3 regions of the Fructilactobacillus sanfranciscensis genome follow, and region 1 is predicted to be linked to each of the others. Evidence: predicted binding sites of a transcription regulator. Region 1 holds the regulator's gene; each other region holds the start of a gene.

Region 1 (5,248 bases):
CGATACTTGCAAACCTTAACGCAAACAGGTCGATTATCATCCGTTGACCCTAATTTACAAAACATTCCCGTTCGAACTGAAGAAGGCCGTAAGGTTCGTGAAGCTTTTGTTCCTAGTCATAAAGGGTGGAAATTGTTTTCTTCTGATTATTCTCAAATTGAATTACGTGTTTTAGCTGCGATTTCTGGCGATAAAAATATGCGAGAGGCTTTCGAAAGTGGAGAAGATATTCATGCAGCCACCGCTCGTAGAATATTTGAATTGGATAAAGATGCTGTAATCACACCAACTTTAAGACGACAAGCCAAAGCGGTTAACTTTGGAATTGTGTATGGAATTAGTTCGTTTGGATTAGCGCATAATACCGGGATTTCAAATGGTGACGCTAAACGGTTCATTGACAAATATTTTAATGAATACCCTGGTGTTAAGCAATATATGGAAGATTCAGTTAAATTTGCCAAAGAACATGGATATGTTGAAACTATTTCCCATCGCCGACGCTACATTCCAGAAATTCAGTCCAAACGTTTTCAGCAACGTCAATTTGCCGAACGAATTGCGATGAATTCTCCCATCCAAGGAAGTGCAGCTGACATAATTAAGGCGGCAATGATTGAAATGCAATCTGTTTTAAAAGAAAAAGGATTACAAGCTAAGATACTTTTACAAATTCATGATGAGTTAATTTTTGAAGCACCAGAAACAGAAATCCCAGTTTTAGAAAAGTTAGTACCACAAGTGATGGATTCAATTATGAAGACAGACAAATTACTCAGTAATTCAACTGTTGATTTTAATGTTCCATTAAAGGTTGAAAGCCATTCTGGATCAGATTGGTATAATATAAAAAAATAAAGTAAAGAGGTGGCTTTCATGCCAGAATTACCAGAAGTTCAAACGGTTCGTCAAGGATTAAATAAATTAGTTAAGGGATCGAAGATTAAATCTGTAGAAGTTTTATACCCTAAGATGATTAATATTCCAGCTGAAGATTTTGAAAAAAAATTAGCAGGAAAAGAAATCATTCAAATTGACCGTCGAGGCAAATATCTTTTATTTAGATTGAGTGATGATTTGACACTTGTTTCCCATTTGAGAATGGAAGGAAAGTATGAAGTTCAACCTGAAGGAACTGAAAGACCTAAGCATACAAATGTCGTTTTTCATTTAACTGATGGTCGTGAATTACGCTATAAAGATACTCGAATGTTTGGAAAAATGACTTTAGTTAAAAATGAAGATGTTTATAAATTATCAGGGTTAAATAAAATTGGCCCTGAACCTACTGAGCAAGATTTGAAGTTTGATTACATGAAAGAAATCATGCACAAATCTCATCGTAAAATCAAAGGATTCTTATTAGATCAATCAAAAATTGCGGGATTAGGAAATATTTATTGTGATGAAGTTCTTTGGCTATCCAAAATAAATCCAGAACAACTTACTAATGAATTAAGTGATGATGAGATTAGAAGATTACGAGCAAATATTATTAAAGAAATTGCTGCAGCAATCAAGGGTCACGGAACCACTGTTCACTCATATTCAAATGCATATGGTGAAGCAGGCCAATTCCAAAATCAACTTCATGCTTATGGGCGTAAAGATGAAAAATGTGAGCGTTGTGGAACCACAATGGAAAAAATTAAAGTGGCACAAAGGGGAACGACTTTCTGTCCTAAATGTCAAAAACTACATGGTGATCTAAGTGACTAAAGTGATTGCATTGACAGGTGGGATTGCGTCTGGTAAATCAACCGTGGGGAAACTGCTTAAAGATAAAAATTTTGATGTGATTGATTTAGATAAGACTGTTCATGATTTAGAAAATGAAAACAAAGATGTCATTAATAAAATTGTTAAGTTGTTCGGAGTAAAGACTACTAATAACGGAAAAATCAATCGCTCTCAGCTTGCCGAAATTGTGTTTAATGATAAAAACGCTTTAAAGAGATTAGTTAGAATATTGAATCCATTTTTGATTAAAGAAATTAATAGTCATACAGATGAGGATGTTATTTTTATTGAAGCACCCACACTTTTTGAAAATGGCTTACAAGTTTATGTTGATAAAATTATTATGATAGCTTGTGATCCGGTCATTCAAATGCAGCGATTGATAAAAAGAAACACCATCTCAATTAGTAAAGCTAACTTACTGATGAAAAGTCAGTGGCCACAATCAGTAAAAAAAGAATTATCAGATGTAGTAATTGATTCTACAAATGGAATTGATGAGTTAAAAAAACAAGTTTTATGCTTGCTTGATGATTTGAGGTAAGAAAATGAAATGTCCAAAATGCCAACACACATCTTCAAAAGTTTTAGAAAGTCGTCCTATTCAAGTGGGTAACGAAATTAGACGCCGCCGAGAATGTAATAATTGTGGTCATCGTTTTACTACTTTTGAAAGAATTGAAGCTTCACCATTACTAGTTGTTAAAAAAGATGGTAATCGAGAAGAATTTAGTTCCGAAAAAGTTTTACGTGGAATTATTCGGTCGTGTGAAAAAAGACCAGTTTCACTTGAGCAAATGAATAGAATTGTTAACGAAACAAAACGTAATTTGGAAAATAATGATGATGGTAGTCATGAAGTTTCCAGTGAATTAATTGGCAAAGGCGTTATGGCGGGGCTGAAAGATGTCGATGAAATTGCCTATATTAGATTTGCAAGCGTTTATCGCCAGTTTAAAGACATGAATGAATTTTATAGTAAGATGAAGGAATTGATGGGTGACGACGCATCAAAAGAGAAAAACAAAAAAGATGAATAATAATCAAATTATTGAACCTAAAACAGAATATCGAGTTTATCGTAATGGAGAATTAAATGCGACAGACTTTCAAATTTTAACTAAGCTGTATTTGCCAATTATTAGGGCAAATGCTTTTGCTTTAATCAGTTCATTATGGAATGAAGATTCTAATAAGCGTGAACATTTCGCATTGATGAATGGGATTGGAATTGATGGTGGTGAACTTTATCAAGCGCGCTTAAAACTTGAGGGTGTTGGATTAGTTCAGACTTTTCAAAATGAAAAAGAAATGGTTACGTATTTATTAACAAAGCCGTTATCAGCTACATCATTTTTTAGTAATGGTTTAATGAGTGAAATTTTGTTAGAAATGGTGGGGGAAACCAAGTATTTAGAACTATCTAAAGAACTACTTCCCAGTGATTATGATTTTTCCCTATTAACTGATACTACTCACGACTTCTTAGAAGTTTATTCAATTAACCAACAAAATATTACTAACCAGCAAGACATTATTAAACAAGTTCAAACGGGAATTCCTGATGAAAAGCAGGTGCAAAGCTTGAAAGATGATAATTTAGATTTCAAATTAATGTTAGATATTTTGAGTAGTTCATTTGTAAATATCGATGATATTAAAAAGAATCATGATTTATTTGTTTCCACTAAGTTATTGTATGGTATTGATGAAATGACGATGACAAAATTAGTTGAACAAGCTACGAATTTAACTAATAATCATTTTGATATGCAAAAGTTTAAACTTTTAGTTTCGAGAAATAATCAAACTGATTTTAAAACAGCAAAAACTAATCCAGTTAAAAATACTATAACAAATGAATATCAATTTGATAATGAAGAACAACAACTAATTAAAACTGCTAAAAATTATGCACCGCTTGTTTTTTTAAATGCTTTAAAAAAAGAAAAAAATGGATATGCAACAAGCTCTGAAGAAAGAGTTATTTCACAATTGGTCGAAAGAATGGTATTGAAAACGGATGTAATTAACATGTTAATTTATTTATTGCTAGTTGATTATAATTATCCAACTTTAAATAAAAATTTAGTTGATACCATTGCTAACGATTGGTCACAAAATCATATTCAAACTGCTGAACAGGCACTTAAACAAATCAAAACACGTGATAGTAAGATTAATGCAGAAAAATCTAAAAGAAGACAAAAATCAAAACAAAATGTTAAATTAAATGTCAGAGAAACTCTGCCTGATTGGGCAAAAGATCAACCACATACCCCCCAGACTTCAGTTTCAAATAATATTATTAAAGAAAAAAAATTAATTGCAGAAAAGCTTAAAAAATTTAACGAAAAGAAGTGAGGTGATTGATAATGGATAATGTTGGAAAAAAATTTAAAGCAATTATGGCAACCGGAAACTACGCAGAAAATTATCGTAAATTAATGGATGAAGTATATGCAGATCCAGAGGTTGAAAATTTTATTGAGTCTAATCGTGATGCATTGACGGATGAATCAATTAAAAAGTCTGCTTCAAGTTTATATGAGTTTGTGAATAAACGTGATGCCATGCTAAATGGAAAAGACACTTATGCACATGGGTATGAACCAAAGTTAGTTGTTAACAATCATGCGATTGAAGTTTCTTATCAACCAACCCAAGCCTACCTAACTAAGGTTTGGGAACGCCAAATTCGTGATAATATTCAAGATTTGGGTATGTCCAAAGCGCTACAAAATGCTAACATTAATGATTATTATCATGAAGGAAATCCAGCTCGCAAAAATGCTTTAGTTCATGCTCTTGACTTTATTGATGCATATGAAAATAACCCGCAGGAATATCACAAGGGGTTCTATATCTATGGAAGTTTTGGAGTTGGAAAGTCATACTTGTTGAGTGCAATTGCCCATCGTCTGGCTAATGACAACATTAAAACTACATTCTTACACTTTCCATCATTTGCAATGGATATGAAGGCTTTGATTAATTCCAAAACTGATTCTGTAGGTAATCAGGTTGATCGTGTTAAAAAAGTACCTGTTTTAATGATTGATGATATTGGAGCTGATTCGATGTCAGCTTGGATTCGCGATGATATTTTGGGAGTGATTTTGGAATATCGGATGCAAAATCAATTATCAACCTTCTTTAGTTCTAATTTTTCGATGGAGCAATTAGAAAAAGAACATTTAGCAATTACAGCTAAGGGAGATTTTGAGCCACTAAAAGCTAAGCGGCTCATGGAGAGAATTAAATTCTTGGCTACTCCGATTGAAGTTAACGGAAAGAATTTAAGAAATGATTAAGCATCACTCTTGACATTTGTTGTTAGTGTTAGTACAGTATTAACAAGGATATGAGTTAGCTATGAATTCACAGAGAGAATAACATTTTCTGGAAGTTATTCGTTGGATTAGTTAATTTACCACCTTGATTAAAATTAAAATTAATAATGTGGTTACAAATGAGATGTTCAGTTTACTGAACGAATTTGGGTGGA
Region 2 (5,248 bases), 160 kb from region 1:
ATTAGGAGCAACTGCCATCCGGTTTTGATGATATAAACCATAAGTCATAACTGACTTCTTAAGCTCTTCCCAGTCTTTTTCAGAAGGCACAAAGGTACCCTTGAAGAGGTCCTTAACTTTTTCTGATTGGGGACCCCAATCTTTGGCGGTGTACTTATCAAAATAAGTACCATCTGCATATTTACTGTTTTCAAAGTTATGGAATGACTTACCGCGTTCTTTAGCAATCTTGTTAGATGCAACTAGAGTCCAGTAGTTCAAGAGCATAAAGTAAACACCAGTAAATTCGATTGATTCAGGCGAACCGTAATACATATGATTTAAAGCGAGAAATGAGTGAAGACCCATGGCACCAAGTCCAATCGAATGGCTTAAATCATTTCCTCTTCTAATTGAAGGAACAACATCAATTTTACTTTCATCGGTCACGTAGGTTAAGGCACGCACCATTGTGTCAACAGATTCACCAAAATCATCTGATTTCATCAAATTAACGACGTTTGTTGAACCTAGGTTACATGAAATATCAGTCCCTAATTGGTCATACTGTTGCAAGTCATTAATGATTGATGGGGTTTGCACTTGCATAATTTCAGAACACAAGTTACTCATGACAATTTTACCGGCAACTGGGTTTTCCCGGTTAGCAGTATCAATGTTCATGATGTAAGGATAACCGGATTCTTGTTGTAATTTACCGATTTCGGTTTCTAAATCACGAGCCTTCATTTTTTTCTTGCGGATGTTTTCGTTAGCAACTAAATTGTCATATTCTTTAGTGATGTCAACGTAAGAGAATGGAACTCCATATTCTTTTTCCACATCATAAGGGCTAAAGAGATACATATCTTGATCATTTTTAGCAAGTTCATAAAACTTATCAGGAACGGTTAGTCCTAAAGATAAGGTATTAACTCGAATTTTTTCATCAGCATTTTCTTTTTTAACTGAAAGAAAGTCAATAATATCAGGATGAAAGACACTAAGATAAACAACACCAGCACCTTGACGTTGGCCTAATTGATTTGAGTAGGTAAAACTGTCTTCTAACAGTTTCATGACTGGCATTACTCCACTAGCAGCGCCTTGAATGTGCTTAATTGGATCTCCAGCAGCACGAAGGTTAGAAAGGTTAATTCCTACACCTCCACCAATTTTAGAGAGTTGTAAGGCCGAATTAATGGTTCTTCCGATACTATTCATATCATCAGTAGTTTGGATTAAGAAACATGAAATTAATTCTCCACGCCGTTTTTTTCCAGCGTTTAAGAAAGTTGGCGTAGCTGGTTGGAAACGTTGGTGAATTAATTCATCAGCTAAACGCATTGCTAATTCTTGATCACCGTCAGCTAAAAAGAGGGCGTTCATTGCAGTCCGATCAATGTATCTTTCAAGATATTGATTACCATCATTTGTTTTTAAGGCATATTGTGCATAAAATTTATAGGCAGCCATAAATGATTTAAAGGTAAAATGTTGATCCTCTAAGTATTGGTAAAGTTTTTCAATAAATGAAAAAGGATACTTTTCTAAAAAGCTAGCTTCAATGTAGTTATTTTTAGTTAAGTAATCCAAACGATCCTTTAAAGAATCAAACTTTACGGTATTAGGAATCACGTTTTCTTTAATAAAAGCATCTAGGGCTTCTTTATCTTTTTCTAGTCTAATTTTTCCATCTTTTGATGGGATGTTGATCTCGTTATTTAATCTATAATAACTAACATCAGTTTGGTCTTTTAGCGACATATTCCTAGTGCTCCTTGTTGTGTATAATAGGTAATATAATGTTAAGCGAATTCTGCTACTAGTTTGTTTAGGCAATCAGGTCTAAAACCAGTAAATGATTCGGCACCTTCGACTTCAACAACTGGAACTACTTGGAAACCTAACTCTTTTAAGTAGGTAACAAATTCTGGGTTTTCAGAAGTGTTTTTTTCTACGAAATCGATGTTGTGTTCCTCAAGGAAACGCTTAGTCATTTCACATTGGATACAATTGTTTTTAGTAAATACTGTAATTGAATTCATAATCTTCATCTCCTGTTTATACGATATAATAGATTTTACTACGAATACTTAATCTTTCAAATGAAAACACACCATATATGGAGTGTACACTTGAGAAACACACTATATATAGTGTGTGAAACTAAAAAATATTTTTGAGGACGTGCTATCATGAACAACTTTTATTACACAGAAAATCCAGATGTTCAACATGATGAAAAACATTGGGAATATACCTTATTGAATTACACGCTTAGTTTTGTTTCAGATAACGGTGTGTTTTCTAAAAGCACCATTGACTATGGATCACGAGTTTTGATTAACGCAGTTGATTTAAAAAACATTCCAGCTGGTAATGTTTTAGATTTAGGTTGTGGTTATGGACCAATTGGTTTGTTTTTAGCAAAAAATAACCCAGACCGTAATTTTACCATGGTTGACGTAAATAATTTAGCTTTATCTTTAGCAAAACGAAATGCAGAACAGAATCAAATTGAAAATGTTTCGATTTTTGCTTCGAACGTTTATGAAAACGTAGAAGGTAAATTTGCTGCCATCATTACTAATCCACCAGTTCGAGCAGGAAAAGAAGTCGTAGATGCAATGATTACTGGATCATACGATCATTTAGAAAAAGATGGAACGTTAACGGTTGTATTACAAAAAAAACAAGGAGCACCGTCTGCCAAAAAATTAATGAAAAAGATTTTTGGTAATGTTGAAATTGTAACTCGTGACAAAGGTTATTACATTTTGTTAAGTAGAAAAGTGGATTAAATAGATGACAGAAATTGATCAAAAGTTTATGGAAGTTGCTTTGCGTGAGGCTAACTTTGCGGCTCAAATCGGAGAAGTACCAATTGGGGCTGCCATCGTTAAAGATGGAAAAGTGATTGCGACTGCGCATAATCTACGTGAACATAGTGAAATGGCTACGCAACACGCTGAAATCATTGCAATTGAAGCAGCTTGTACTGAATTAAAGAGTTGGCGGTTAACTGATTGCACGCTTTACGTAACGATTGAACCTTGCGTAATGTGTGCAGGTGCTATTTTAAATGCTCGGATTGATCGAGTTGTTTACGGCGCTATGAACCAAAAAGGTGGGGCAGTTGGTAGTCTTTATAATGTCCTTACTGATTCACGACAAAACCATCAAGTAGAAGTAATTGCTGGAGTAAAAGCAGATAATTCTGCTCATATAATGAAGAAATTTTTTAAAAGTAAGCGAAAACGACGTAATCACTAGACAAAAAACAGAGAATAAGATAATATAGTATTTGCCGCAAGGCATGAAGCAAAGATGGAATTACGAACCGTGTCAGGTCCGGAAGGAAGCAGCACTAAGTTTTCTCTGTCTTGTGCTTCTTTTTTTATGCTTATAAACTTTCAGTCATTCGACTGGAAGTTTTTTTCATGTGAATTAATTTGGTATTTAAATCGTAATCAAGCTATAATAGTAACAGTCTAAAAACGAAAAGAAAGGAAGTTCTTCATGGGTTATCAAGCTTTATATCGGGTCTGGAGACCCCAACGATTTGATGAAATTGTTGGTCAACAGGTCATTACACAAACATTAAAAAATGCTTTGGTAACTGACCAGATTAGCCATGCTTATCTGTTTAACGGACCTCGTGGAACTGGGAAGACTTCAACTGCAAAGATTTTAGCTAAAGCGGTTAACTGTGAACATTTAAAAGATGGGGAACCTTGTAATGAATGTGACATTTGTGTTGCCATTAACAACGGTTCACTTAATGATGTGATTGAAATTGATGCTGCCTCTAACAATGGGGTTGAAGAGATTCGTAACATTCGCGATAAGGCAAAATATGCTCCCACTGAAGCAAAATATAAAGTTTATATTATTGATGAAGTTCATATGCTTTCCATTGGGGCTTTTAATGCCTTATTAAAGACCTTGGAAGAGCCTCCTGAACATGTGATATTTATCTTAGCAACAACTGAACCACATAAGATTCCTGCTACCATCATTTCTAGGGTCCAACGATTTGACTTTAAACGGATTCAAGCCAAAGATATCTTAGAACAAATGGAGAAAATCTTAGATTCAAAGAAAATTAAGTACGATGATCGTGCTTTAAAAGTTATTGCTAAAAGTGCTGAAGGTGGAATGCGGGATGCTTTGAGTATCTTGGACCAAGTGCTTTCTTACAGTGATGATGAAATTACTTATGACAGTGCCTTACAAGTGACTGGAAGTGTTGCTCGCGATGATTTGCAAGCTTACATGCAAGCAATTATCAACGGTGACGTAAGTGTTGGTTTAAAAGAAGTCCAAGCGATTTTAAATAATGGAAAAGATGCCAGTCAGTTTATTGAAGATCTAATTAATTATTGCCAAAATATTTTGTTATACAAACAAGATTCAGAAATGGTTGAAGCTAGTGAATTAGGTTTGCTTGGTGATGATTTCAAAGAAATTGCTGAGAAGGTCAAATCTTCTAAGGTTTATTATTATGTAGAAACAATGAATGATGTACAGCGTCAATTGCGTTCAACTTATCATCCAGATGTTTACCTCGATATTTTGACAGTTAAATTGGCTAATCAACCGGCGGAAACTACTCCAGTCAGCCAACCAAATGTTAAAAAAACAGTTGATACAGAAGTTGTTTCAAAATTACAGTTGCAAATTGATGCGTTAACCAAACAGTTAGAACAAGTTAAGCACGCAGCCCCCGTTCAAACCATGACTAAACCAGTTCCTCGAGAAACCGCCACAAAAAATGACAATCCCAAAGCAACCGTTGATTTTGAAAGAGTTTCTAAGGTTTTAGGGTCAGCAACCCGTGCTAATTTAACTGCATATCAAAGTCAATGGGATGATGTTATGAACCTCTTGTCAGTTACTCAAAGGGCATTGATGCATGTTTCAAAACCAGTAGCTGCAAGTGCTGATGGAATCGTAGTAGCATTTGATTATGCTTTTCTTTATCAAAAAGCGGGTACTGATAATGATCTAATGGATGCGTTACAAAACGCGATGGATCGTGTATTTGGTAAAGTTCCAGACATTATATTTGTTCCAATTGATGAGTGGCCTGGAATTAGAAAAGAATACTTAGCCAATAATCCAGTGGAAAAACATTCCAAACCTGGAAAAGAAAATGTAACAGAAGAGCAACAAACCAAAAATGAAGCGGTTGAAAAGGCCCAAGAATTATTTGGAAATGATATAGTAAAAGTAGAAGATAATTAAAGGAGAACTTAACATGGGT
Region 3 (5,248 bases), 470 kb from region 1:
TCTAACTTACTCATCAAATTCTCCTACCTTAACGAAGCAATTTATCCCAAATGACGACTTGGTTTGCGGCTAACGATTCAGGCACGTCGATAATTCGTTGGTTGGAACTTCCCCGAAATTGAAGCGTCAAATCTTTTTTAGCTTCTAAAAACCGGCCGTCCACCAAAATATCTAGTTCACTTAACAATTCCAATTTATCGTAAGATTCCTGCATCAGTTCGTCCCAGGTGTAACCGGTCCACGACCAAATGTCCTTGTCGTGCCCAAATTCTTGGCGCACCCGCCGGACTAGCCGCAAGCAAACCTGCGTGTTTAAGAAGGGTTCTCCGCCTAACAAGGTCAGCCCCTGTACGTAACTTTGCCCCATGTTTTCGATAATTTTGTCTTCTAATTCCTGCGAATAGGGGCGTCCGTAATGGAAATTTTGCGCCGCCTTGTTGTAGCACCCCGGACATTTGAATAAACAACCCGAAACGTACAAACTGCAACGAATGCCTTCCCCGTCAACCATGTTAAACGGCTTATAGTCGGCAATGTATTCTAAACTGCGATCCTTCGCCAGCCATTCTTGCGGCTGGGGATTTCTCGGTGTCCGTACTCGTCGTTGTCTAACCACGTTTTCACCCCTATTCCATATTTTTAACCCGTGATGAAATTTCTTTGTGCCGTCCGTGAACCATTGGCCGGATCATTGGGTTTCCTAAGTAACCACAAGTCCGTTTAACCACGTCACAAGTTTTGGGGTCGCGATTCCCACATTGTGGGCATTCAAAACCGCGGGCCGTGGGTTTAAAGTCGCCGTCGAAACCACATTTATAACAGTGGTCGATCGAAGCGTTTGTTCCTAAATAACCCACGTGGTCATAAGCCCAGGTCCAAACCGCTTCTAAAGCAGCCGGATTTTGTTTTAAATTCGGGTACTCACAGTAGTGAATAAAGCCGCCGGCCGCGTACTTCGGGTACTCTTCTTCAAAAGTAAGTTTTTCAAACGGAGTCGGATTTTTCCGGACGTCGTAATGGAAACTGTTAGTGTAGTATTCCTTGTCGGTAATGTCCTTGATCTTGCCGAATTTTTCAATATCATCCTCACAGAAGGTATCCGTCAGGGATTCGGCTGGCGTGGAGTAAACGCTGAAATGATAGCCGTACTCTTTTTCCCAAGCTAGGCACTGTTCGTACAGGTACTTCACGATTGAAACCGTGAAATCGTGGGCCTCCTGATTATCTTCCCAATCTGGACCGAAAAAGGCGGTTCCCACTTCGTACAATCCAATGTAACCTAACGATATGGTCGCCCGCCGGTGGTTAAACAGTTGGTCCACGTCGTCACCGTCCTTGAGGCGGACTCCAAAGGCACCATGCTTATACAAAATCGGTGCATTTTGCGGTTGGGTATCCCGGCATCGTTTAATCCGGAAGAGTAAGGCTTTTTTCGCCAACGCCACCCGGTCTTCCATAATCTCCCAGAAGACTTCCCGGTCCCCCTGGGCTTCAATCGCAATCCGTGGCAAGTTGACGGTTACGACCCCTAAATTCATTCGGCCGCTATTAACTTCTTCGCCATCAGCGTTCTTCCACGCTTGTAAGAAACTCCGGCAACCCATGGGCGCCTTGAAGTTTCCGGTTAATTCCACAATTTTGTCGTACATTAAAACGTCGGGATACATCCGTTTAGTTGCGCACTCTACGGCCAACTGTTTGATATCGTAGTTGGGATCTTCCGGATTTAAATTTATTCCGCGCTTAATTGAAAAGACCAACTTCGGGAAAATTGCGGTCCGGTGCTGCTTACCGAGCCCCTTAATGCGAACTTTTAAAATTGCCTTTTGAATTTTCCGTTCGATCCACGAAGTTCCCAGGCCAAATCCCACCGTGGTAAACGGCGTTTGTCCGTTGGAGGAAAACAACGTGTTAACTTCGTACTCTAACGCTTGCATTGCGTCGTAAATATCTTTTTTGGTTTTTTCCTTAGCAAAGGCTTCCCGTTGTTCGGGGAGCACCCATTTTTTGGCTTCCTTCAAGTGCTTTTCGTAATTTAATTTTGCGTAAGGCGCCAACATTTCATCCGTCCGGTCTGACGAACAACCTCCGTATTGGCTCGATGCCACGTTCGCAATAATCTGCGACATTTGGGCGGTTGCTGTTTGAATCGACTTAGGTGACTCCACTTCCGCATTTCCAATCTTAAAACCATTCGCTAGCATACTCTTGAAGTCAATCAAACAGCAGTTGGTCATTGAAGTTAACGGTGAATAGTCCAAGTCATGAAAATGAATGTCGCCGCGCAAGTGGGCCTTTGCTACGGTCTGCGGCATCATCGTTAACCCAAATGATTTGCCGACCATTCCGGCCGTTAAGTCCCGGCGGGTGCTGAAAATATTACTGTCCTTATTAGCATTTTCGTGAACTACCGTATCCTGTCCATTAAATAACTGGCTTAATTTATTTTGCGAGTCAATCGCGGCCTGCCACTTGGCTTCATCGGCTTGCCGATATTCAGCATATTTTTCCCACAAGTTGTCCCGTTGATAACCATGAAGGATTGTTTTGAAGACTGCCCGAATTTGTTCTACCGTTAATGGTGACGCCATTTGCTTTAGCTGTTCTAAAATCGCTTGCGTAATTTTTTGCCGTTCAACCTTGTCCGTGGTTAATTGATCAACCACCAACGCGATTTTATAGGGGTAAAATTGCATCCTTTCCCCATCTGCTTTAACTACTTGTTTTTGACGTAATTCAGTCCAAGCGTCGGTTGCGATTGCTTGCGAATTGATCATTTTAACCATCCGTCCTTTTCTAATTTTTTATTCCAATCTCGTTCAATTCTCGCTATAATAAACAGCGTTATTATTTTCTGTTTATTTAAAGCTGTTTGATATTCGAAACTGGCTTGATTGGTTTCTCTTTGCATCATAGATTACTCCGATTTTGCAAAAAGATAAAGGTTGAAAACACAAGATATATGTGCTTAGCAAACGATCAACCACTATATATGGTGCATGTAACGCATTTTAAAATAACAATCAAAAACCTGGTCATCGCAATTTGTACTAGTCCCTGTCAAGTTGACGGATAAAATAATATAATTTTCAGATACTTCTTAAGCGGCTTCACCGCGGTATTCAACCGCGGTGGAGCCGTTTCTTTGTATAGTTCGATCGACGTAATTGAAGTAGTAAATACCAGCTTCAATTAAATCGATTAATTCTTGTTTAGTTTTGGGCATCGGATAGCTATCTAACCAATTTAATTTAAATTCATTCCACCAACGCTCCATCGGCGCGTTGTCATACGGTGTTCCCGGTCGTGACATGCTTCTGACTACTTTATGATTGACCATTAAGTTGTTGAAGGCCTTCGAGGTGAAGACTGCGCCACGATCTGTATGCACCATTGGATGGACGTCACCAGTACGCTGAAAGGCTAAGTTGAATGTATCAATCACGGCTTCGCTGGTCTCGGTGGAATCTGATAACCAAACTTGGTTAGGCTGAGTTACTTGATTGAACTGTTGGTTTAACACGTTATCGCGCACTTCCTGCTCTGCCTGTTTTACCCGGTGATGTTTCTTGACTCGACTTTGACATTTAAGATGAAGAGCGAACATCAGTCGTTTAACGCGCTTAAACGAAACGTGGAAATCAATCGATTCGTCATGTTCAAGGTAGAACTTCATTTTTCCGGCGCCAATTTGCTGACGATGTTTTTCAAAATATATCACTATTTTTTGTTTGAGCAGTTCCTCTTGTTCATCCCAAGCTGTTGACTTGTGGTGAAGCCACTGGTTGTAGGCTTGACGTGAAAGGCCAATTTTACGCAGAATAATTGCTTGCGCACCGCGGGTCTTTGAACTAATGGCTTGGATACCTTGATAGGCTAATCTGTGTTGTGCATTCACTCCTTGTTCTGGATTTCTCGGACTTTTTTTAAGAAGAGGTCGTAGACCTCCTGTTCCTTAATTTGGGTTTTAGGCTGACGATTCTCTAGCCTAAGTCGCTCAACTTCAGTCATCTCTTCACTTGGTTTAGTGCGGCCACGGTGATCCTTAAGCGCTGTGTACCCACTTGCTTTGGCTTTAAGTACCCAAGAACGGGCTTGCTGATAAGATACGTTAAAGTGTTCCGCAGCTTGGAAATATGAATGTTCGCTTACTGTAACGTATTCGACAATTTCAATGCGTTCTTCAAAAGTTGTTTTCCGACTCATAATGCCGACCTGCTTTCTTGACGGCGTCGCCGTCAATGAATTATTGGTCCCATTATACTGGAATTTTTTAACCCAGTCTCGAAGTTGCTTGGTACTTCGAAGTCCAAAACGATTTTGAATATCAATCAAACTACCTTCCTTGTTCAGGTATGCTATCACGGCTTGTTGCTTAAGCTCTGAGTTATATCTAGTCCAGCTGTTTGATTCCCTTAGCCCGTCCAAACCACCTTGCGTATAAAGTCTTTGCCACCTGATAAAGGTGTCTCGAGCAATGCCGTATGATTTAAAGTATGCTGATTGAGTTAAATTAGTTTTTGCTAGCCCCAGAAGAATATCTAACTTTTCTGTGGCCGTAAACCTAGTTCTAGGCATAATAAAATCCCCTTAAGGTTGACAAAAGAATTATACTTTTTCATCTGTCAACCTTAAGGGGACTATAGCACTATAGCAGATCTTAATGACACGTGTTTTTTCTTCTTTAGTGACAGTGATGAAAGAAGATAGTGGATTATGATTATTGCGCTAGATTTCGTTGGTTTGCTTTTAGTTGGTGTCCAATGGCTGCCAATTATCGTAACCGGTTGCCTATTCTTATTCGGAATCGGTGGTGGCTATTTTCAGCCAGCTAATATTTCCACTATCATGCAATCGGGTTCCACCAGCAATCAAGGCACAATCGGTTCACTACAACGAATGATTCAAAATATTGCCATTGCAAATGGTACGGCTATAGGATCAACCTTGATTAATTTAACTGCACCTAATCTTCCCCTGGGGATTCAAGTAACTTGGTATTTGGCTTTGTTCGTAGTAGCCATCATTGTCATTGCTGGAATCTCAATTAACTATTTACACCCAGAAAAGGCCTGAGTAAACTTACTAATTTAATTAGCCTTATTAAGTAAAGGTCGTCCGTTTAATACCTGTATTTCGGGACACATCAATGTCACTCATGCCTGCTCGATAAAGCTTAAAAGCATGTTGCAAACGGGGATCATCTTTGGCATATTGGGGTTTGCGCCCATGATATTTACCCTGCTGC

Evidence for each region. The regulator NrdR, encoded in region 1, represses ribonucleotide reductase genes. The targets are predictions, from matches to a motif close to ACACNATATATNGTGT.
Region 2: a site for NrdR is predicted at 2,127-2,142, ahead of nrdH (glutaredoxin-like protein NrdH). Genes of this name have one in related genera too.
Region 3: a site for NrdR is predicted at 2,984-2,999, ahead of nrdD (anaerobic ribonucleoside-triphosphate reductase). Genes of this name have one in related genera too.

The regions. Positions count from the first base shown of each region.
Region 1 covers NZ_CP118925.1:641,454-646,701, forward strand. The annotation lists gene polA (DNA polymerase I) at 1-858, shown strand, start outside; gene mutM (DNA-formamidopyrimidine glycosylase) at 877-1,719, shown strand; gene coaE (dephospho-CoA kinase) at 1,712-2,284, shown strand; gene nrdR (transcriptional regulator NrdR) at 2,289-2,780, shown strand; gene PY770_RS03240 (DnaD domain protein) at 2,773-4,104, shown strand; gene dnaI (primosomal protein DnaI) at 4,116-5,054, shown strand.
Region 2 covers NZ_CP118925.1:480,758-486,005, forward strand. The annotation lists gene nrdE (class 1b ribonucleoside-diphosphate reductase subunit alpha) at 1-1,746, opposite strand, end outside; gene nrdH (glutaredoxin-like protein NrdH) at 1,788-2,027, opposite strand; gene PY770_RS02440 (class I SAM-dependent methyltransferase) at 2,178-2,783, shown strand; gene tadA (tRNA adenosine(34) deaminase TadA) at 2,788-3,255, shown strand; RNA gene ffs (signal recognition particle sRNA small type) at 3,291-3,389, shown strand; gene dnaX (DNA polymerase III subunit gamma/tau) at 3,502-5,229, shown strand; gene PY770_RS02460 (YbaB/EbfC family nucleoid-associated protein) at 5,243-5,248, shown strand, end outside.
Region 3 covers NZ_CP118925.1:169,235-174,482, reverse strand. The annotation lists gene sufC (Fe-S cluster assembly ATPase SufC) at 1-14, opposite strand, end outside; gene nrdG (anaerobic ribonucleoside-triphosphate reductase activating protein) at 29-616, opposite strand; gene nrdD (anaerobic ribonucleoside-triphosphate reductase) at 627-2,777, opposite strand; gene PY770_RS00850 (IS3 family transposase) at 3,101-3,898, opposite strand; gene PY770_RS00845 (helix-turn-helix domain-containing protein) at 3,895-4,578, opposite strand; gene PY770_RS00840 (MFS transporter) at 4,717-5,076, shown strand; gene PY770_RS00835 (recombinase family protein) at 5,104-5,248, opposite strand, start outside.